4 regions of the Streptomyces sp. NPDC037301 genome follow, and region 1 is predicted to be linked to each of the others. Evidence: riboswitches for the same ligand, from Rfam matches in the RefSeq annotation. Region 1 holds a riboswitch; each other region holds the start of a gene.
The links. A riboswitch is a leader RNA that binds a small molecule or an ion and turns the genes downstream of it on or off. The one in region 1 is predicted to bind cyclic di-AMP.
Positions count from the first base shown of each region.

Region 2: linked by a shared signal. The riboswitch ahead of ACZ7IB_RS23640 (C40 family peptidase) and the one ahead of ACZ7IB_RS28530 (transglycosylase family protein) in region 1 are both predicted to bind cyclic di-AMP.
Region 3: linked by a shared signal. The riboswitch ahead of ACZ7IB_RS31900 (M23 family metallopeptidase) and the one ahead of ACZ7IB_RS28530 (transglycosylase family protein) in region 1 are both predicted to bind cyclic di-AMP.
Region 4: linked by a shared signal. The riboswitch ahead of ACZ7IB_RS13105 (M23 family metallopeptidase) and the one ahead of ACZ7IB_RS28530 (transglycosylase family protein) in region 1 are both predicted to bind cyclic di-AMP.

Region 1 is NZ_JBVJWD010000020.1:104,397-109,389, reverse strand. It holds gene ACZ7IB_RS28545 (nucleoside triphosphate pyrophosphohydrolase) at 1-75, shown strand, start outside; gene ACZ7IB_RS28540 (cytochrome P450 family protein) at 85-1,377, shown strand; gene ACZ7IB_RS28535 (transglycosylase family protein) at 1,502-2,455, shown strand; cyclic di-AMP (ydaO/yuaA leader) riboswitch at 2,755-2,926, shown strand; gene ACZ7IB_RS28530 (transglycosylase family protein) at 2,930-3,682, shown strand; gene eno (phosphopyruvate hydratase) at 4,047-4,993, shown strand, end outside.
Region 2 is NZ_JBVJWD010000015.1:31,954-36,946, forward strand. It holds gene ACZ7IB_RS23630 (ATP-dependent Clp protease proteolytic subunit) at 1-267, shown strand, start outside; gene ACZ7IB_RS23635 (hypothetical protein) at 275-583, shown strand; cyclic di-AMP (ydaO/yuaA leader) riboswitch at 1,019-1,191, shown strand; gene ACZ7IB_RS23640 (C40 family peptidase) at 1,195-1,668, shown strand; gene ACZ7IB_RS23645 (LysE family translocator) at 1,752-2,387, opposite strand; gene ACZ7IB_RS23650 (LysR family transcriptional regulator) at 2,460-3,398, shown strand; gene ACZ7IB_RS23655 (ATP-binding protein) at 3,442-3,873, opposite strand; gene ACZ7IB_RS23660 (helix-turn-helix domain-containing protein) at 4,078-4,938, shown strand; gene ACZ7IB_RS23665 (DUF397 domain-containing protein) at 4,963-4,993, shown strand, end outside.
Region 3 is NZ_JBVJWD010000026.1:13,692-18,684, forward strand. It holds gene ACZ7IB_RS31890 (M16 family metallopeptidase) at 1-589, shown strand, start outside; gene ACZ7IB_RS31895 (M16 family metallopeptidase) at 616-1,998, shown strand; cyclic di-AMP (ydaO/yuaA leader) riboswitch at 2,349-2,515, shown strand; gene ACZ7IB_RS31900 (M23 family metallopeptidase) at 2,529-3,323, shown strand; gene ACZ7IB_RS31905 (GntR family transcriptional regulator) at 3,552-4,265, shown strand; gene ACZ7IB_RS31910 (HPr family phosphocarrier protein) at 4,408-4,689, opposite strand; gene ACZ7IB_RS31915 (bifunctional acetate--CoA ligase family protein/GNAT family N-acetyltransferase) at 4,862-4,993, shown strand, end outside.
Region 4 is NZ_JBVJWD010000006.1:182,448-187,440, forward strand. It holds gene ACZ7IB_RS13100 (alpha-galactosidase) at 1-1,233, shown strand, start outside; cyclic di-AMP (ydaO/yuaA leader) riboswitch at 1,530-1,686, shown strand; gene ACZ7IB_RS13105 (M23 family metallopeptidase) at 1,690-2,631, shown strand; gene ACZ7IB_RS13110 (SGNH/GDSL hydrolase family protein) at 2,821-3,666, shown strand; gene ACZ7IB_RS13115 (STM4011 family radical SAM protein) at 3,715-4,593, opposite strand; gene ACZ7IB_RS13120 (STM4012 family radical SAM protein) at 4,602-4,993, opposite strand, start outside.

The DNA.
Region 1 (4,993 bases):
GACCCCGAAGCCGCACTGCGGGCCGCGGGCCGCGCCTACCGGGACGCCATCCGGGCGGCGGAGGGCAACGGATAACGTCGGGGGGTGAACCACAGCCCCGCCGACCGCCCAGCCGATCACCCCGCCTGCCCCGCCGGCGCCCCCGAACTCTTCACCTGGGAGTTCGCCACCGACCCGTACCCGGCCTACGCCTGGCTGCGCGAGCACAGTCCCGTACACCGGACCGCGCTGCCCAGCGGTGTCGAGGCCTGGCTCGTGACCCGGTACACCGACGCCCGGCAGGCGCTCGCCGACACCCGGCTCTCCAAGAACCCGGCGCACCACGCCGAGCCGGCGCACGCCAAGGGGAAGACGGGCATCCCGGGCGAGCGCAAGGCGGAGCTGATGACGCATCTGCTGAACATCGACCCGCCCGACCACACCCGGCTGCGCCGCCTCGTCTCCAAGGCGTTCACTCCGCGCCGGGTCGCCGAGTTCGCGCCGCGGGTGCAGGAACTGACGGACCGCCTCATCGACCGCTTCATCGCGGAGGGGAAGGCGGACCTCATCCACGACTTCGCGTTCCCGCTGCCCATCTACGCGATCTGCGATCTGCTCGGCGTCCCGCGCGAGGACCAGGACGACTTCCGGGACTGGGCGGGCATGATGATCCGCCACGGCGGCGGCCCGCGCGGCGGGGTGGCCAGGTCGGTGAAGAAGATGCGCGGCTATCTCGCCGAACTGATCCACCGCAAGCGGGAGAACCCGGGGGACGACCTGATCTCGGGGCTGATCCGGGCCAGCGACCACGGCGAGCACCTCACCGAGAACGAGGCCGCGGCCATGGCCTTCATCCTGCTCTTCGCCGGGTTCGAGACGACGGTCAACCTCATCGGCAACGGGGTGTACGCACTGCTGCGCAACCCCGCACAGCGCGAGCGGCTGCAGCACTCCCTCGACACGGGGGAGAGCAATCTGCTGGAGACCGGGATCGAGGAACTGCTGCGATACGACGGCCCGGTGGAGCTGGCGACCTGGCGGTTCGCCACCGAGCCGCTGACGCTCGGCGGACAGGACATCGCGGCCGGCGACCCCGTACTCGTCGTACTCGCCGCAGCCGACCGCGACCCGGAGCGCTTCGAGGACCCCGACACGCTCGACCTCGCACGGCGTGACAATCAGCACCTCGGATACGGGCACGGCATCCACTACTGCCTGGGAGCACCGCTCGCCCGACTGGAGGGACAGGCCGCGCTCGCGACGCTTCTGAGGCGCCTTCCGGATCTGCGGCTTGCGGTGGAACCTACCGATTTGCGGTGGCGTGGCGGGCTCATCATGCGTGGACTGCGCACTCTGCCCGTGGAGTTCGCGCCGGGGTCCGCCCCCGGCATGAAGTGACGATCCGTCAACTCTGTGACTTTCACGTGATCTGTGCTGCATCGACTTGTGACACACGTTCGAGTCCCGCTAGGTTCACCGTTCGACTCACCAGTCACTCGTCAGTCACACGGAAGGCAACCCCATGGGCTCCGCGAACGGCAGACACCGTCGCCCTCGTCAGGCACCCGCCATCGTCGTCGCCGCGGGCGTGACCGGATCGGCCATCGCCATCCCGCTGCTCGGCGCGTCCGGTGCGCACGCGGCCGACGCCACGACCTGGGACCGGGTGGCCGAGTGCGAGAGCGGCGGCATGTGGAGCGCCGACCTCGGCAACGGCTTCTATGGCGGTCTGCAGTTCTCGCAGGAGACCTGGAAGGCGTACGGCGGCGAGACGTACGCCCCGCGTGCCGACCTCGCCAGCCGCGCGCAGCAGATAGCCGTGGCCCAGAAGGTCCTGGACGACAAGGGCCCGCAGGCGTGGCCCAGCTGTGCGGTCATCTCCGGCCTCGCGGTGGACGGGACGCTGCCGGGTGTCGACCCGGGGTCCGCACCCTCCTCCGAGCCGACACAGAGCGCGGAGCCGGCTGACGGTGCGTCGGCGGCCCCGTCCGATGACGCCGCGCCGTCGGGCAGGGCCTCGGACGGTACGGGCGGCTCGAAGGGCTCGAGCGCCGCCGACAAGTCGGCCGACAAGGCCAGGACGTCCGCGAAGCCTCCGGCCACCGCGCCGGCCACTCCGTCCTCCGGGGTGCCCGATTCGTCCGGCTCATCCGGTTCATCCGATTCGTCCGACGGTGTCGGTGGCAAGCACCGCGGCGCGCCGGCCCCCGAAGGGAGCCGGGATGCGTACGGCGTTGACCGCGAGTCGGGCCGCCACGCCTCCCGCGGTGACGCCGACGCGCGCGACGCGGGCGCTTCGGTCGCCGACGGTACGTACACCGTGCACCCCGGCGACAACCTCTGGGCGATTGCTGACGCACAGAAGGTTTCCGGTGGCTGGCCCGCACTCTACGAGGCCAACAAGGATGCCGTCGGCTCCGACCCGGACCTCATCCTCCCTGGCCAGAGCCTCGATCTCGATGTGAAGGCCGAGTGAGGTCGGTCTGAAAATCGGTTAAAAAGGCCTCAAAAACTGGGGTAGTTCAGAGACCTATGTCCGCTTATGTGTAAGTGAGACATGGGTCTCTTTGCGTCAACTGGCGTGTCGCGTCCGGGTAACCCTTCTGCACCGCCCCCACCTGCGAAAACGACGGTTCCTCAGATGCAAGTAGGGGAAGATTGTCCGATGTGTCCGTCTTTGAATGTGAGGGTTGCGTATGTTTACGGTCGGAACCGCTCGCACCGCGGGCCCCGTCGACCGTCACGCCGAATCCTGCCGTCGGTCGAAGGGAACAGACGCGTAAAGCGCCGTAGGCAGGAGCGGGGGACCCAGGTAAGCGCCGGGCCCGATCGTCGAAAGACGCATCAGGACCGGCTTGGGGTGAAGTCGCGTGCTAGGACGTGCGACCGGGCAACTCACTTGGCCCGAACCCGACAGCTCACCTCGTAGGCGTCGGTGAGGAGAAGTTCCATGCTGCTTTCCAGCAAGGGCAAGCACCGCCGCCCGTCCAAGGCCGTCCGTATCGCCACGCTCGCCGGTGTCGCCGGTACCGCTGTCGCCGTACCGCTGATGGGCGCGACCGGCGCCTCCGCCGCCTCTGTCGCCACCTGGGACGCCGTCGCCCAGTGCGAGTCCGGTGGCAACTGGTCCATCAATACCGGTAACGGCTACTACGGCGGTCTGCAGTTCTCGCAGTCCAGCTGGGCCGCCGCCGGTGGTACGCAGTACGCCTCCCGTGCCGACCTGGCCACCAAGGCTCAGCAGATCGCCACCGCCGAGAAGCTCCTCGACATGCAGGGGCCGGGTGCCTGGGGCTGCGCCGGTGCCGGCAACCTGACCAACGACGGTGTCGACCCGGGCGTCGACACCGGCTCCTCCTCGAACTCCACCTCCAGCTCCAACGCCACCGAGCAGAAGAGCACCCCGGCCGCGCCGAAGCGGCAGGCCCAGCCGGAGAAGACCGAGCGCACCGAGGCCCCGGCCGCCTCCCGTTCGGACCGCTCCGCCGCCCCGCAGGCCGAGAAGACCGTCACCACCCCGACCGGCGAGAAGGTCAAGAAGGGCGACGGCGAGTACAAGGTCGCCTCCGGCGACTCCCTGAGCAAGATCGCCGCCGACCACAAGGTCAAGGGCGGCTGGCAGCAGCTGTTCGAGCTGAACAAGGACATCGTCAAGGACGCCGACCTGATCTACCCGGGTCAGCAGCTCCACCTGACGAAGTAGTTCAGGCTCACTCCCCCCGAGCACCCCGGCCCGGCGCGCAATCCCCCGTACGCGCCGGGCCGGGGTTTCTGCGTGACGCGGCACCTCTGTCCGATACGCCGCCTCCACGTGTGGTGCGTCACCCCTGTACAGAGGGAGCCCCGTGTGCCGCACAGGGGGTGTTGGCTATGGGTGATCGTTCAACTGTTGTAGTTGCTGATCAGTAAAATTCTGACCGTTTGCCCGGCAATGCTCGCTCTTGGGTCCTTTTTCGTCCCAGGGGACGGGCGGTCGTCCGACTGAGCGGGCCGGGCCGGTTAGGCTCTTGTCGCAAGGCCAAAGTGACCCTGCACAACCAGTGTCATATCCCAGAAGGAGATGCCTCGTGCCGTCCATCGACGTCGTCGTAGCCCGGGAAATCCTCGACTCCCGGGGGAACCCCACGGTCGAGGTCGAGGTTGGCCTCGACGACGGCAGCACGGGTCGTGCTGCCGTGCCGTCCGGCGCCTCCACCGGTGCGTTCGAGGCCATTGAGCTTCGCGACGGTGACCCCAACCGTTACCAGGGCAAGGGCGTCGAGAAGGCCGTCCTCGCCGTGATCGAGCAGATCGGCCCGGAGCTCGTCGGCTACGACGCGACCGAGCAGCGGCTGATCGACCAGGCGATGTTCGACCTGGACGCCACCGAGAACAAGGGTTCGCTCGGCGCCAACGCCATCCTCGGCGTCTCGCTGGCCGTCGCCCACGCCGCCTCCGAGGCCTCGGACCTGCCGCTGTTCCGCTACCTCGGTGGTCCGAACGCGCACCTGCTGCCCGTTCCGATGATGAACATCCTCAACGGTGGGTCGCACGCCGACTCCAACGTGGACATCCAGGAGTTCATGATCGCCCCGATCGGCGCGGAGTCCTTCTCCGAGGCCCTGCGCTGGGGCGCCGAGGTCTACCACACGCTGAAGAAGGTCCTGAAGACCAAGGGTCTTTCGACCGGTCTCGGCGACGAGGGCGGCTTCGCGCCGAACCTGGAGTCGAACCGCGCCGCCCTCGACCTCATCCTCGAGGCCATCAAGGAAGCCGGCTACGCCCCGGGCAAGGACATCGCGCTCGCGCTCGACGTCGCCGCGTCCGAGTTCTACAAGGACGGCAAGTACGAGTTCGAGGGCAAGTCCCGCTCGGCCGCCGAGATGACCGAGTACTACGAGGAGCTCATCTCCGCGTACCCGCTGGTCTCCATCGAGGACCCGCTGTACGAGGACGACTGGGCCGGCTGGAACGTCATCACCCAGAAGCTCGGCGCCAAGGTGCAGATCGTCGGCGACGACCTGTTCGTCACCAA
Region 2 (4,993 bases), on a different contig from region 1:
GCCAGGGTCGTCGTGCAGCAGCCCGGGCTCACCGAGCCGGTTCAGGGCCAGCCTTCCGATCTGGAGATCGAGGCACAGGAATTGGAACGGGTCCGCGAGATGATCACCACACTGTTGGCCCGTCACACGGGCCGCAGCGCAGAGCAGATCGCCACCGACATCGAGCGCGACCTCATCCTCGACGCGGCGGGCGCCAAGGCGTACGGTCTGGTGGACCACATCATGGAGACCCGGAAGTCGTCACTCCCGCCGCACAGCGCGAGGTGAACGCCCGATGCAGCCACCGGAGTTGCCGCCGCTCCCCGCACTGACGCGCGCGGAGGGGGAGTTCATCGACTGCTACCTCGAAGTCCTGGACCAACTGGGCCGGATCAACCCGGCACGCGGCAGCGACACCTACGGCGCACTGCGCGCCGCACAGGCACTGGCCTCACGGGCGGGCGCGCTGCGGGATGCCCTCGCATTGATGCATGAGCGCGGCGAGGCGCAGATCCACGCCGCCACCTTGGCGCGGGCGCTGCGCGTACTGGACGGGGAACGGCGGGCCGGACGCGTCACCGTACCCCCCGCTCAGACGAGTTGAGCAGCCCACTTCGTCTCCCACCCCGGCCGGCTCCGGCCAACTCCCCCTGCCCTCACCTCCGACGGGGTTTGCTCAACTCACTCCGTCCCCGACTCCGACGGACTTCGCTCAACTCCCCTGCGCGACACGCCCGGCAGGCACATCAAAATTCCTAGCTCGTTCGGCGTAGGGATTCCCCCTCACGGGCGATATCTCAACTTGCGTTTTCTGCGAGAACAGTGATCGGAATCCCTCCCTCCATCCCTGGTGCGAGACCGGTCCGAGTGACCTGCACGGTCTTCGAAATCACCAGCCCCACCCAAACGGGCCATTCGTGAGGAGACTCACATATCGTCGCTTTCACTCGGAAATCCGGCAGTCGGTGCGTCAAGATCCCTGGGACGACAAGCCCCCGCCACCGCGACGGGGCGGTCCGGGCGGACGCCGAGTCCTGCCGCCGTCCGGATGCCTGGTCGACAGAAGTGGATCGGCAGGAGTGGAGGACCCGAGCACAACGGGTCGACCGGAACACCGGTCGACCCTCGGGGTGAAGCCGCCGAGCGCGGCCGGGCAACTTCGCCAGCCCGAACCCGACAGGTCATCCTTCACAGGCGGCTGACGAAGGGTTGCGCATGGCTGCGCAGGTTCATGTCCCGTCTCTGCTCGCCCGGGCCGGCACGGCCTCGGTTCTGACACTGGCCGCCGTCGGCGGCACCATGCTTGCCCCGGGCGCCACGCCCCAAGCCCAGGCAGCGGCACTCTCGATGAAGGCACTCAACATCGCCGCGTCGAAGAAGGGATCGCCGTACGGGTGGGGGGCCACCGGCCCCAACCGCTTCGACTGCTCGGGTCTGACGGTCTATTCGTTCAAAAAGGCGGGCAAGAAGCTCCCCCGCACGGCCCAGCAGCAGTACAACAAGACCCGCCATATCTCGGCCTCGCACAGGCAACGCGGCGATCTGGTCTTCTTCCATTACGGCCGCAGCATCTACCACGTGGGGATCTACGCCGGTAAGGGCAGGATCTGGCACTCGCCGAGGACCGGCGCGGTGGTCCGGCTGGAGAAGATCTGGACGAAGAGCGTCTATTACGGGCGGGTCCGCTGATGCCTGTCCGGCGCATCAGGCCCGCGCCCCCGGCCGTGATCCACCGGACAGGCCCGGGTCTCCGCCGCTGACCCGCTCGTTCCTCAGTGCAGCAGGGAGCCGGACACCAGCACCAGCCCCAGACCGGTGAGCGCCGCGCCGCTGCCGCCCTCGATGGCGCGGGCGGTACGCGGCCGGCGCAGCCACCGGCCCAGCCGGTCCACCAGGAGGGCCACGGCGGGAAACCAGATCAGCGCAAGCAGCACCACGATCATTGCGAGCAACAAGGTCCTCGGGAGCGGCGGCTGCCCGTCGGGAACGAACTGCGGCAGCAGACTCAGGAAGAGCACCGGCGCCTTGGGATTCAGGGCGTTGGTGAGGAAGCCCTGGCGCAGTGCGCGTACCGTTCCCTGCCCTGCTGGTTCGCCCTCGGCCTCGCCCGCCCTGCCCGTGGTGCGGCGCCGAGCCGCGTACAGGGCACTGATGCCGAGACAGAGGACGTAGGCCCCGCCGAGCAGCTGAACGGTGCGGAACAGTACGGGCAGCGTCACCAGCACAGCGGCAAGCCCGGCGACGGCCAGCGCGGTGTGCACGAGGAGTCCACCGGCAACACCGAGCGCGCTCGCCACCCCCGCTGACCGGGAGGCGAGCGCGTTGCGTACGACGACGGTGAAGTCCGCGCCCGGCAGCGCGACCATTCCAGCGGCGACCCCGGTGAAGGCGATCAATTGTGCGTCCATGGGTCCACCCTGGCCCGGCAGAGCCTTTAGCGTGTACTTGCAATCTTCTGGGTCTGCCAAAAGGAACGCTTAATGTACGACCCGACACGGCTCGCGGCGCTGGTGGCGGTCGCGGAAGCCGGATCGATCACCCGGGCCGCCGCCCGACTCGGCTACACTGCGCCCGCGCTCTCCCAGCAGATCGCCAAGCTGGAGCGGGAGGCGGGCGCTGCACTGCTGGTGCGCCACCGCCGAGGGGCCCGCCTCACGGCCGCCGGTGAACTGCTGGTCGGACGCGCACGGCGGATCCTCGACGAGATGGACCTGGCCCGCCACGAACTGGCCCGTCTCTCCGGACTCTCCGGCGGACGCCTCCGGGTCGGCACGTTCACCACCGCGGGCATCCATCTGTTGCCGCCGGTGCTGAGCGCCTTCCGTCGCGCCCACCCGGATGTGGAACTGGCGGTCACCGAGTACGAGCCGCCGGACGGGGTCGCGGCGGTGGCCGCGGGCGAGGCCGATCTTGCGCTGACCCATGTGTACGAGCCGGCTGCCGCAGCGGCCTGGCCCTCCGGGGTATTCGCCGAACCGCTGCTGGTCGAGGAACTGGTCCTGATCACGGCGGTCGGGCAGATGCTGTCCGAAGGCACCGGGAGACTGCCGGTGACAGAACTTGCGGGGCGGCCGCTGATCAGCAGTGCGCCGACGCATCCACCGCGCCGCGGGGTGGAGCAGGCGTTGGCCGAAGCAGGGGCGACGCCCGCCGTGGTCTGCGAGTCGCCCGGCTACGCGCTGGTGTGTGCGCTGGTCAGCGCGGGCATCGGAATGGCGGTCGTACCGGAGATGGTTGCCGCGATGTCGTCGACGCCGTTGTCCGTGCGGCGGCTGGAGCCCGCTTCGTTCCGGCGGACGATCTCGATGGTGCACCGCGGCGACCGGGCGAGCGCCGCGGCGGCAACACTCCAGGCACTGTTGCGCAGTGGGTTCGGGCGGGCGGCCTCGGCGCAGCGGCCGGGCGGCGAGGGCGGGTGATCACGCGATCGGGAGACGGGGAGGCGGCGGATCGAAGGGTCGGTCAGCTCTGCACGGGGATGCTCCACGGGAGCGCGATCCAGACCGTCTTGCCGCCGTCGGCAGTGGGGGTGACGGTGAGCCGGCCCCCGCACTCCTTGGCCAGACAGCGAATGATCACCATGCCGCGTCCGTTGTCCTGCTGAACGGCGGCGGGCAGCCGCCGAGGCCAGCGCGGGTGACTGTCCGTCACACCCAGATGCAGCTGTTCCTCCCGCTCCAGCCTCAGGTCCACGGTGAAGGTGGGCGACTGGCCGAAGGTGTGCTGGACGGCGTTGGTCACGAGTTCCGAGACGATCAGTCGGATACTGTCGGCGAACTCCGTGTCGATGGCCAGACCCCATTCGGTCAGCACCCTTGCCACATATCTCCGGGCCGACGAGACCGAGACCGGATCGCTCGGCAGAGTGACGCTTGCTTCCTGGTGGTCTGCCATGGCGAGCCGTCCCTTTCCCACTTGGACCGACCCGCGACCGGTCCCGGTTGTGCTTCGCGCCAGATTGCCACTGATGCTGCCCTCTGTGACGGCGATCCACCAAGATATGCATATATCTGTCGCTCAATGCGGTGAACTCTGCCACGCAAGACCGTATGCGGGCGTCACACTGTCCGCTCGGCAGAAGAGGGAGGGAGGCCGCAGATGCAGCACGGCCCTGCGGTGAGGCGCCGCAAGCTCGGGGAGGAGCTCCGGAGCCTGCGCCATGCGTCCGGACTGACGAGCCGGGACGCCGCGCGAATGCTCGGCTGGCACCAGTCGAAGGTGAGCCGGATCGAGACCGGTGTCAGTGGGGTGCGGCCGGTCGATGTGACCCGGCTGCTGGACGCGTACGGCGTGGACGACACGCAGCTGCGGACGCTCCTGGCGGCGCTGGCGGGTTCGGCGGGCGGTGGCGGGACCGGGTGGTGGCATGCCTATCGCGGTCTGATCCCGCCGCAGTACCGCGACTTCATCAGTCTGGAGTCCCAGGCGCGGACCGCGCGGACCCTGGAGACCTCGGTGGTACCGGGTCTCCTGCAGACGGCCGACTACGCACGTGCGGTGACCCGGGCCTCGCTGGACGGACTACCCGCCGGCCAGCTGGACTCGCTGGTGGAGGTGCGGCTCGCCCGGCAGGGGGTGCTGCGGACCGATCCGCCGCTGCGACTGAGCGCGGTGCTCGACGAGGCGGTGCTCCGGCGCGAGGTCGGTGGGCGCCGGGTGATGAGAGACCAGCTGCGCCATCTGACTCGCGTGGCTCAACTACCCCATGTAGAGCTTCAGTTGCTGCCGTTCTCGGTCGGTGGTTATGCCGGCCTCACCGGCCCTTTCGTTATCTTCTCATTTCCGAACACTTCTGATCTGGACGTGGTAGTTCTCGACCATTTGACGAGTAGCCTCTATCTGGAGCGGAAAGAAGACCTTGAGGCGTACAGCTCGGCCTTCCGCACGATGCAGGCGCACGCGCTGTCGCCGGAGCACTCGTTGGACCTCATCGCCGCGATCGACCGCGACGGTGGGTGACCCCGGACTGCCCGAGGGGGGCTCATGTCGGATTGCCTCGCACAACACGAGTTAC
Region 3 (4,993 bases), on a different contig from region 1:
CGCCTACCGGCTGCCGCACGACGGCACCCGTGAGTGCGACGCGGCAGACCTCGCGCTGACCGTGCTCGGCGGGGGCGAGTCGTCGCGACTGCACAACCGTCTGGTCCGCCGTGACCGTACGGCCGTGGCTGCCGGATTCGGACTGCTGCGCCTGGCCGGCGCGCCCTCGCTCGGCTGGCTGGACGTCAAGACGTCCGGCGGCGTCGAGGTGCCGCAGATCGAGGCCGCGGTCGACGAGGAGCTCGCCCGGTTCGCCGCCGAGGGCCCCACGCCCGAGGAAATGGAGCGTGCGCAGGCCCAGTTGGAACGCGAGTGGCTGGACCGGCTCGGTACGGTCGCGGGCCGCGCCGACGAACTCTGCCGGTTCGCCGTGCTGTTCGGCGACCCGCAGCTCGCCCTGACCGCAGTCCAGCGCGTGCTGGATGTCACCGCGGAAGAGGTTCAGGCGGCCGCCGAGGCCCAGCTGCGCCCCGACAACCGCGCGGTGCTGGTCTACGAGCCGGTCGAATCGGCCGAGCCCGCGGACACAGCGGACACCGATGAGACCGAAGCCGACGACACCGACGCGCACGAAGGAGCGGACAAGTGACCGACGCTGCCGCGACTGGAGTTTCGATGCAGTACCACCCGCAGCCGGCCCCCGGCCTCGCCCGTCCCTGGGCCTTTCCCGCGCCGGAGCGCGGCGCCCTGCCCAACGGCCTCACGGTGCTGCGCTGCCACCGCCCCGGCCAGCAGGTCGTGGCGGTCGAGATCTTCCTCGACGCCCCGCTGGACGCCGAGCCCGAGGGCCTCGACGGCGTGGCCACGATCATGTCGCGGGCACTGTCCGAGGGCACCGACAAGCACACCGCCGAGGAGTTCGCCGCCGAGCTGGAGCGCTGCGGCGCCACCCTCGACGCGCACGCCGACCACCCCGGCGTCCGGGTCTCCCTGGAGGTCCCGGCCTCCCGGCTGACCAAGGCGCTCGCGCTGGTCGCCGAGGCGCTGCGGGCGCCTGCCTTCGCCGACAGCGAGATCGAACGGCTGGTACGCAACCGGCTCGACGAGATCCCGCACGAGCAGGCCAACCCGGCCCGGCGCGCCGCCAAGCAGCTCTCCAAGGAGCTCTTCCCGGCCGCGGCGCGGATGTCGCGCCCGCGCCAGGGCAGCGAGGAGACGGTGGAGCGGATCGACTCGGCGGCTGTGCGTGCCTTCTTCGACGCCCACGTCCGGCCGTCCACCGCGACCGCCGTGGTCGTCGGTGACCTCACCGGCATCGACCTGGACGCCCTGCTCGCCGACACTCTCGGTGACTGGTCGGGAGACACCGCGGAGCCTCGTCCCGCCCCGCCGATCACCGCCGACGACACCGGCCGAGTGGTGGTCGTCGACCGTCCGGGCGCGGTGCAGACGCAGCTGCTGATCGGCCGGATCGGCGCCGACCGGCACGACAGCGTGTGGCCGGCCCAGGTGCTGGGCACGTACTGCCTGGGCGGCACGCTCACCTCTCGGCTGGACCGTGTGCTGCGCGAGGAGAAGGGCTACACCTACGGCGTACGGGCCTTCGCCCAGGTGCTGCGGTCGTCGGCCCCGGATTCCGCCTCGGGGGCGACCGGTGCCGCGATGCTCGCCATCAGCGGATCGGTGGACACGGAGTCCACGGGACCGGCGCTGAAGGACCTGTGGACGGTCCTGCGGACCCTGGCGGCCGAGGGGCTGACCGATGAAGAGCGTGAGACGGCCGTGCAGAACCTCGTGGGTGTCGCACCGCTGAAGTTCGAGACGGCGGCCTCGGTCGCGGGCACTCTCGCCGACCAGGTCGAGCAGCACCTCCCGGACGACTACCAGGCACAGTTGTACGCCCGGCTCGCGGAGACCGGCACGGTCGAGGCGACCGCTGCGGTGGTCAACGCCTTCCCGGGTGACCGGCTGGTCACGATCCTCGTCGGTGACGCGTCACAGATCGAGGAGCCGGTCCGGGCCCTGGGTATCGGAGAGGTGTCGGTGGTCGCCGGCTGACGGGCATACCCGTCGTGGACACCGGCCGGCCGGCCGGGCCGAGGCGGGCGACCCCCGCCCGGCCGGCCCCTTGCGTGTGACAGTCCACCGGTCGACTTTCACGTTCGACCGAGCACCGAAGGCAACGGTCGGTCCACCGATCCGTCATAGTCCGCATATCGGGACAGAAGGAAGACTCCTGTGAGTGAAATCTCGCCGGAGTCTTCCTTTTTGTTCTTTTTAGTCGAAAGGTTGCCTGTCTGCCCTGTGGGATGCGCTACAAAACGGGCTGTCCGTTTGGTGAATGCAAGTGACCCCGCTTAGCGTCGGCCGGGCTGTCCGTCACTCGTATGCCGCATCCGTGACGTACCGGGCAGTCATCGCCGAGTCCCCGTCAGGCGCGAGCCTGGGGAGCCGGGGACCCATGCAGTCCCTGGGGTGAATCGGATGCCTGAGCCCGGATGAGGTCAGGGCGTCCGTAGGAGACCTTCCTGCTCCGAACCCGTCAGCTAACCCGGTAGGCGAGAAGGAAGGAAAGGATCAGCCACTTCATGGCGTTCACCCGTGCCACCGGGAAGCATCGTGCCCCGAGTCGACTGACGCGCAGCAGCGCGAAGATCGCCGGCGTCGCCGCTCTGGCCACCACCGGCGTCATAGGCGGCATGGCCTCTCCGGCCCTCGCCGCGGACTCCTCCGTCAACGAGACCGGTCTGAACCAGGTCATCGCCATCGAGGGCGCCCTCGCCGACCAGATCGACGCCCAGGCCGACGCGCAGAAGCACCAGGCCGATGTCGCGGCGAAGGCGAAGGCGGAGGCCCAGCGGAAGGCCGAGGCCAAGAAGAAGGCCGAGGCGAAGGCCAAGGCCGACGCGAAGCGCGCGGCCGAGGCGCGCGCCGAGAAGGCCCGCGCCGCCCGGTCCGCCGAGCGCACCCGCCTGGGGTACTTCCAGCTCCCGGTCGCCGGTTCGTACGTCACCACCGGCTACAAGTCCAGCGGCTCGCTCTGGTCCTCCGGCAGCCACTCGGGCATCGACTTCCACGCCGCGTCCGGCAGCTCCGTCGTCGCCGTCGGTGCCGGCACGGTCGTCGAGGCCGGCTGGGGGGGCGCGTACGGCAACAACATCGTGCTCCGGATGACGGACGGCACGTACACGCAGTACGGCCACCTCTCCTCGATCGGCGTCTCCGTCGGCCAGAGCGTCGGCGCGGGCCAGCAGATCGGCCTCTCCGGCTCGACCGGCAACTCCACCGGCCCGCACCTTCACTTCGAGGCCCGGACCACGCCGTCGTACGGCTCCGACATGGACCCCGTCGCGTACCTGCGCGCCCACGGCGTCAACGTCTGACCGACGCTCCACCCGCAGCACCTCTTCGAAGGCCCCGGCAGCACGCCGGGGCCTTCGCCGTGTCCGGCCCGCGCGCCCGCCCGCAGTACCTGCTCCCCGAACCGTCCTGTGGCCAAAAGATATTCATGAATTTCCACCCGGCATCGGAAATGCGGCCGCATTGCAATAGAGTCGCAGAACAAGCGTCGGTCGGCCGCGTTTCGCGGGGATTAAGGCGGAGGTTCGAACATGCGTATTCCGGCGCATTCGGTATGCACGGCAATCCGTGACGACATCGTCTCCGGTGTCTTCGAACGCGGAAGCCGGCTAACCGAGGAGCTGCTGGCGCGCCGTTACGGAGTCTCCCGTGTTCCGGTACGGGAAGCGCTGCGCACCCTGGAGTCCGAGGGCTTCGTGGTCACTCGCCGGCACGCGGGCGCCTGTGTCGCCGAGCCCACCGAGCAGGAGGCCGCCGACCTCCTGGAGGTCCGGATGCTGCTGGAGCCGTTGGGCGCCGCGCGCGCCGCGCAGCGCCGCACCGAGGTGCATCTCAAGGTATTGCGCGGTCTGGTCAGGCTCGGCCAGGAGCGGGCCCGGCGGGGCGAGGGGGAGGATCTGCGCTCACTCGGCGGCTGGTTCCACGAGACGTTGGCGCAGGCCTGCGGCAGTCCCGGCCTGATCGCGCTGCTCACCCAGCTCCGCCACAAGATCGCCTGGATGTACACGGTCGAGCAGCCGGCCCGCCCGGTGGACTCCTGGGCCGAGCGCGGGGCCATTGTGGACGCGGTGGCGCGGCGTGATGCGGAACGGGCCAGGGTGCTGGCCACCCAGCACGCCGAACGGGCCGCGGCCGCGCACCGGCTGCGCCGCGTCGACCGGCCGGGCCGCCGGCCCGACGCCTCGCGCGCCGACCGGGTGAGGACTTCGCAACATTCCGTAAACACCACGGGTGTTCAGAATTAACAATTACGCCGTATACAAAGATTCGTAATTCGTTGAGGGCTTTCTTTGGGCTGCCTGAATTTGCTCCGGTCGTCCCGAGTCAGGAAAGCGAAAAAGCCGCGGCCCTCAATAAGGGTGCCGCGGCTCTCTTGCAGAAAATGGTTCAGACGGTCTCCGGAAGCTCGTCGAGCCCTTCGGCGACCAGCTTCGCCAGACGGTCCAGGGCGGCTTCGGAGTCGTCGGCCTCGGACGCGAGCACGATCTCCTCGCCGCCGTGCGCGCCGAGACCGAGCACCGCGAGCATGGAGGCGGCGTTCACCGGGTTGCCGTCGGCCTTGGAGATCGTCACGGGGACGCCGGAAGCCGTAGCGGCACGGACGAAGATGGAAGCGGGGCGGGCGTGCAGGCCCTCGGCCCAACCGACGTTGACGCGGCGCTCAGCCATGGTTCTGCCCTTCACGAATCAATGGTTGTCTAGACCAGTCTCTCATGTGGTGCGCGATGCTCCGGCCGACCTGCGGCACGCCCACAACCCGTGCTCCACCGCCGATCGGCCCCCTCAGACTGCCCCGGCCCCAAGACCTACGCGACCGCTGACGGAGCCGTAGTCTTTGCGCATGCAGCCCTCGCCGGAGCAGAGTCCGCATCACGCGTACCCCGACCACTGGGAAGCGGACGTGGTCCTCCGCGACGGAGGAACCGCCCGGATCAGGCCCATCACCACGGACGACGCCGAACGGCTGGTCAGC
Region 4 (4,993 bases), on a different contig from region 1:
CACGCCTGGCAGCTGGCCCATGTGATCCCGGACGCACAGAGCCTGCGGCCGGTGCTCTACAACTCCTGGGAGGCGACCGGCTTCGACATCTCGCAGGAGCAGCAGCGCGCCCTCGCCGAGCGCGCCGCCGCGATGGGCGTCGAGCTGTTCGTCGTGGACGACGCGTGGTTCGGGCAGCGCACCAGCGACCGAGCCGGGCTCGGCGACTGGACGCCGAATCCGGACCGCTTTCCCGGCGGACTGAAGCCGCTCGCCGACGAAGTGCACGGACTCGGCATGCAGTTCGGTATCTGGGTCGAGCCGGAAATGGTCAATGCCGACAGCGATCTCTATCGCGCGCACCCCGACTGGGTGCAGCATTTCCCTGGGCGGGCGCGGACCGAGTTCCGCAATCAAATGGTGCTCAATCTGGCCCGCACCGATGTGCAGGACTATCTGTGGGAGCAACTGGACACACTGCTCTCCAGTGCGCCCGTCGACTATGTGAAATGGGACTTCAACCGCAGCTTCACCGACGCGGGCTGGCCGGGTGAGGAGTATCAGCAGAAGCTCTGGATCGAGCACGTGGACGCCCTGTACGCGCTGATCGACCGGCTCCGTGCCGCGCACCCCTCCGTCGCCTTCGAGTCCTGCTCGGGCGGCGGCGGCAGGATCGACCTGGGGATTCTGTCCCGTACGGACCAGGTATGGACCTCCGACAACACCGACCCGCTCGACCGCCTCACCATCCAGGAGGGCTTCGGTCAGATCCATCCGGCCCGGGTGATGGCCGCCTGGGTCACCGACAGCCCGAACGTCCAGCTCAACGACAGGGCCAGCTCACTGCGGTTCCGTTTCGTGAGCGCGATGGCCGGTGTGCTCGGGGTCGGCGGGGACCTCGCCGACTGGAGCGAGGAGGAGTTGGCCGAGGCGCGGAACTGGGTGGATCTCTACAAGGAGATCCGGCCGGTGGTGCAGCACGGTGCGCTGTACCGGCTGCGCGCCCCGCGCGGCGGACTCAGCGCGGTCCAGTACGTCCACGGGGACGAGACCGTGCTCCTGATGTGGCTGGAGGCACAGAGGTACGGGGAGCGGCCCCCGGCCCTGCGGCTGCGCGGGATCGACCCCGCAGCGACGTACACCTGCCTGGACACGGGGGTGGTGCACCACGGTTCGGTACTGCTGCACCAGGGGCTGCACACCGGGCTTCGGGGGGATCTCGACGCGCGGGTGCTGAGGCTCCGACGCGAATGACGGGCGCGACATGTCCGTAATCAGTGCATTTAGCTCAATACGCCCCGCTTCTACGGGAGATGGTCGCCCTCTCGTGAGCGGAATCATATCCGTGACGGTGTGTGCTGGCGGGGCAGTCGGGTATTCCGTGCGCGGCGCGGAAAGACAAGATTCTTGATCCACGGAGTGTGACCAGAATTCCGCGCCGATTTCCGAGCGCGGATTCCGGTACGGAACCAGTGGGTTGTTATCGCCGTCCCGACTCGCTTACGGTCACCGTCAATCCGGACGGACCGCCTAATCCTGCCGCCGCCCGGAATTCGCACCCACTCATCGCGTGGCAGGAGCGGGGGAACCAGGTAGGCCGCCGATCGGAGAAATCCGGCCGGCTAGGGGTGAAGCCGCGCTCAGTGCGGCCGGGCATCTCCAGCCCGAACCCGACAGCTCACCTCGCAGGCGCCGGAGAGGAAGCACGTCATGCCCATATCGGGTAAGCATCGTCGTACGAAGTCCAGCGCCATCGCCCGCGGCATCGCCGCCGCAGGCGCCGGTGGTGCCGTCATCGCACTGCCGCTGCTCGGCGCCACCGGTGCCCAGGCCGCGCCGCAGTCGGCCCCGACCGCCGCGCCGCAGTCGGCCTCCGCCGCCACGCACGCCGCCCCGGCCAAGCCGGTCGCGCAGAAGCAGGCCGCCACCACGACGTACTCCGTCGTCTCCGGCGACTACCTGTCGAAGATCGCCACCGAGTACAAGGTCGAGGGCGGTTGGCAGAAGCTGTACCAGAACAACCGCAAGGTCGTCGGTGAAGACCCCAGCCTGATCTTCCCGGGCATGAAGCTGACGCTCGGCGGCAAGGAGTCGGGCCACGCCGCGTCCACCGGCGCCGGCGCGGGCGCGGCCCTCCCGTCGAAGGCCCCCTCGGTGCCCTCGTCGGTCGTGGAGAAGTCCGCCCCGGCCAAGGCCTCGACGGTCACGGAATCCAAGACCTCCGCCCCGGCAGGCCAGAGCAACAGTTCCGGCTACACCCACCCGGTCCCCGGCAACCACACCACCGGATACCGCGCCTCCGGCTCCAACTGGTCCAGCGGCAGCCACACCGGCATCGACTTCCCCGTCTTCACCGGCACCGGCGTGAAGACCATCACCTCCGGCACCGTCGTCACCGCCGGCTGGGGCGGCGCGTACGGCAACCAGGTCGTCATCAAGCACGCCGACGGCCACTACTCGCAGTACGGCCACCTGTCCTCGATCTCCGTCTCCGCAGGCCAGACCGTGAGCACCGGTCAGCAGATCGGCCTCTCCGGCGCCACCGGCAACGCCACCGGCCCGCACCTGCACTTCGAGGTCCGCACGGGCCCGGCGTACGGCTCGGACATCGACCCGATCGCCTACCTGGCTTCGCACGGCATCTACGTCTGAGCCGAACGGCCGGGCAGTTGAGCGACAAGGCATGACCTGAGCAACACAGAAGGGGCGGTGCGCGACGGCGCACCGTCCCTTCTGCTTATTCCCCCTTTACCAAAACCTGACCGGGTGGTCTATCTCACCACCCGTCAACCCCTTATTACGGTCGCGTAGGTCACATTCGGCGGTGCAGGATGAGCGTTTGTGGCAGACGATTCGAGAAAAAATCAACGTGGCGTCATCAACCGACATGGCGTCATCGGGTCGTACGCAGCGATTGGCGACAGCTTCACCGAGGGAGTCGGCGACCCCGGCCCGGACGGAACCTTCGTCGGCTGGGCGGACCGTTTCGCGGTACTTCTCGCGGACCAGCTCCCGGACCCCGATGCGGGGACGGGCACCGAAGGCTCCGCTCACGGGAATTTCAGGTACGCCAATCTCGCCGTACGCGGACGCCTCCTCGACCAGATCGTCGAGGAGCAGGTGCCGCGCGCCAAGGAGCTCGCACCCGATCTGGTGAGCTTCTGCGCGGGCGGCAACGACATCATCAGGCCCGGCACCGACCCCGACGACGTGGCCGAGCGCTTCGAGCGCGCGGTCGCCGAGCTGACCGAATCGGTCGGCACCGTCCTGGTCACCACAGGCTTCGACACCCGAGGCGTTCCCGTGCTGCGCCATCTGCGCGGCAAGATCGCCACCTACACCGCCCATGTGCGGTCCATCGCCGACCGCTACGACTGCCCGGTCCTCGACCTGTGGTCGCTGCGGTCCGTCCAGGACAGGCGCGCCTGGGACGACGACCGGCTCCATCTGTCGCCCGAGGGACACACCAGGGTCGCGCTGCGTGCCGCCCAGGTCCTCGGCATCGGTGTGCCGGCCGACCCCGACCAGGAATGGCCCCCACAGGCACAGCGCGGCACGCTCGAAGTACGGCGCGACGACATCCACTGGGCGCGCGAGTACCTGGTTCCATGGATCGGCCGGCGGCTGCGCGGCGAATCCTCCGGCGACCATGTCGAGGCGAAGCGGCCGGACCTCCTGCCGCTCTAGGCGGCGTCCGCCACCGTGGTGCCCTCGCTCGCCGGACGGACTGGAGGTTCAGGCCCGTCCGGCGAGGGGCGACAACGGGGACGCCGGTATCCGTTCCAGCACACCGCCCGCGAAGACGTCGTACAGCGGCAGCGTCTCCAGATGCACATAGCCGATGTGGCAGTCGCAGACAGCCAGTGGACAGGCCCGCGGGCCGAGAGCGCGCCGGTAGCTCCCGTCGTAGAGGTTGCCGAGCACCGCCGGGACGAAATGGCAGCGCCGCACCGTGCCGTCACCGTCCACCGAAATGACCGATTCGCCCGTCCGGCAGGGCAGCCCGGCCGACCGGTGCGGATGCCGACTGTATGGGAAGAGCGGGTCGAGGCCCGTCCACCGATCCGCCTCCTCGTCCGTATAGGTGTGCCCCTCCGCGGCGTTCACCCAGAGATAGACCTCGTCCGGCAGGGCGGCCCGCAGCCGCCGCGCCTCGTCGAGATGGTCGTCGAGACCGACGACACCGACGCTGTGGCGGATGCCGAGCGCGGTCAGCTCCCGGCACTTGGTGAGGAACCGCTCGTACGGCGTCTGCCCCGGGTGGTACGTGCACCAGAGCGCGATCTTCTCGCGTCCGGCGTCCCCCGCCTCGGCCAGCCACCCCGTACGGGTGCTGAGATTGGTCTGGATGGCGACCCGGCCGATGTGCGGCAGCTGCGCCAACTCGATCAGCGCACGCCGGTACCAGGAGCGGACCAGACCCTCGCCCCAGGGGGTGAACAGGACCGAGAGCCGGTCGCCGGTCTGCGCCGCGGCCCACGCCGTGAACCGCTCCAGCGCGGCGCGGTCGGCGCGCAGCTGCTCCCGGCTGTCGCGCCGCTTGGCGAACGGGCAGTACGGGCAGTCGTAATCGCAGGACGCGAGCGGACCGCGGTAGAGAATGGTCAGGTCCATGGGTGCGCTCACTTCAGTTCGTACGAGGCCATCGCGGCCCGTACGCCGGGGGAGAAGAGTTCGGGACCCAGCGCGTCGGAGTGGGCCAGGCCCTCGGGGGAGAGCCGCAGCGGGCCGGACGCCCCGGCCGTCGCGTCGAGCCAGCCGCGCGCCTCGAACCGGGCCAGTTCAGCGGGGAAGTCGTCGGCCGGGGAGGTGCCGAACCGCTTCCGGTAGTCGGCGGGTTGCAGCCCCTCGGCCTGGAGGACGGACTGCAGGAGGTGGCGGCGGCGCGCCTCGTCGCCGTCGACATACCGTCCGACCTCGGCGCGCGAGAAGTCCTCGGTCGCGGTGTAGCCGTCGATGATCGCCCGCACCTCACGCATCTCCACCGCATACTCGAAGGAGTAGTGCAGCTTCG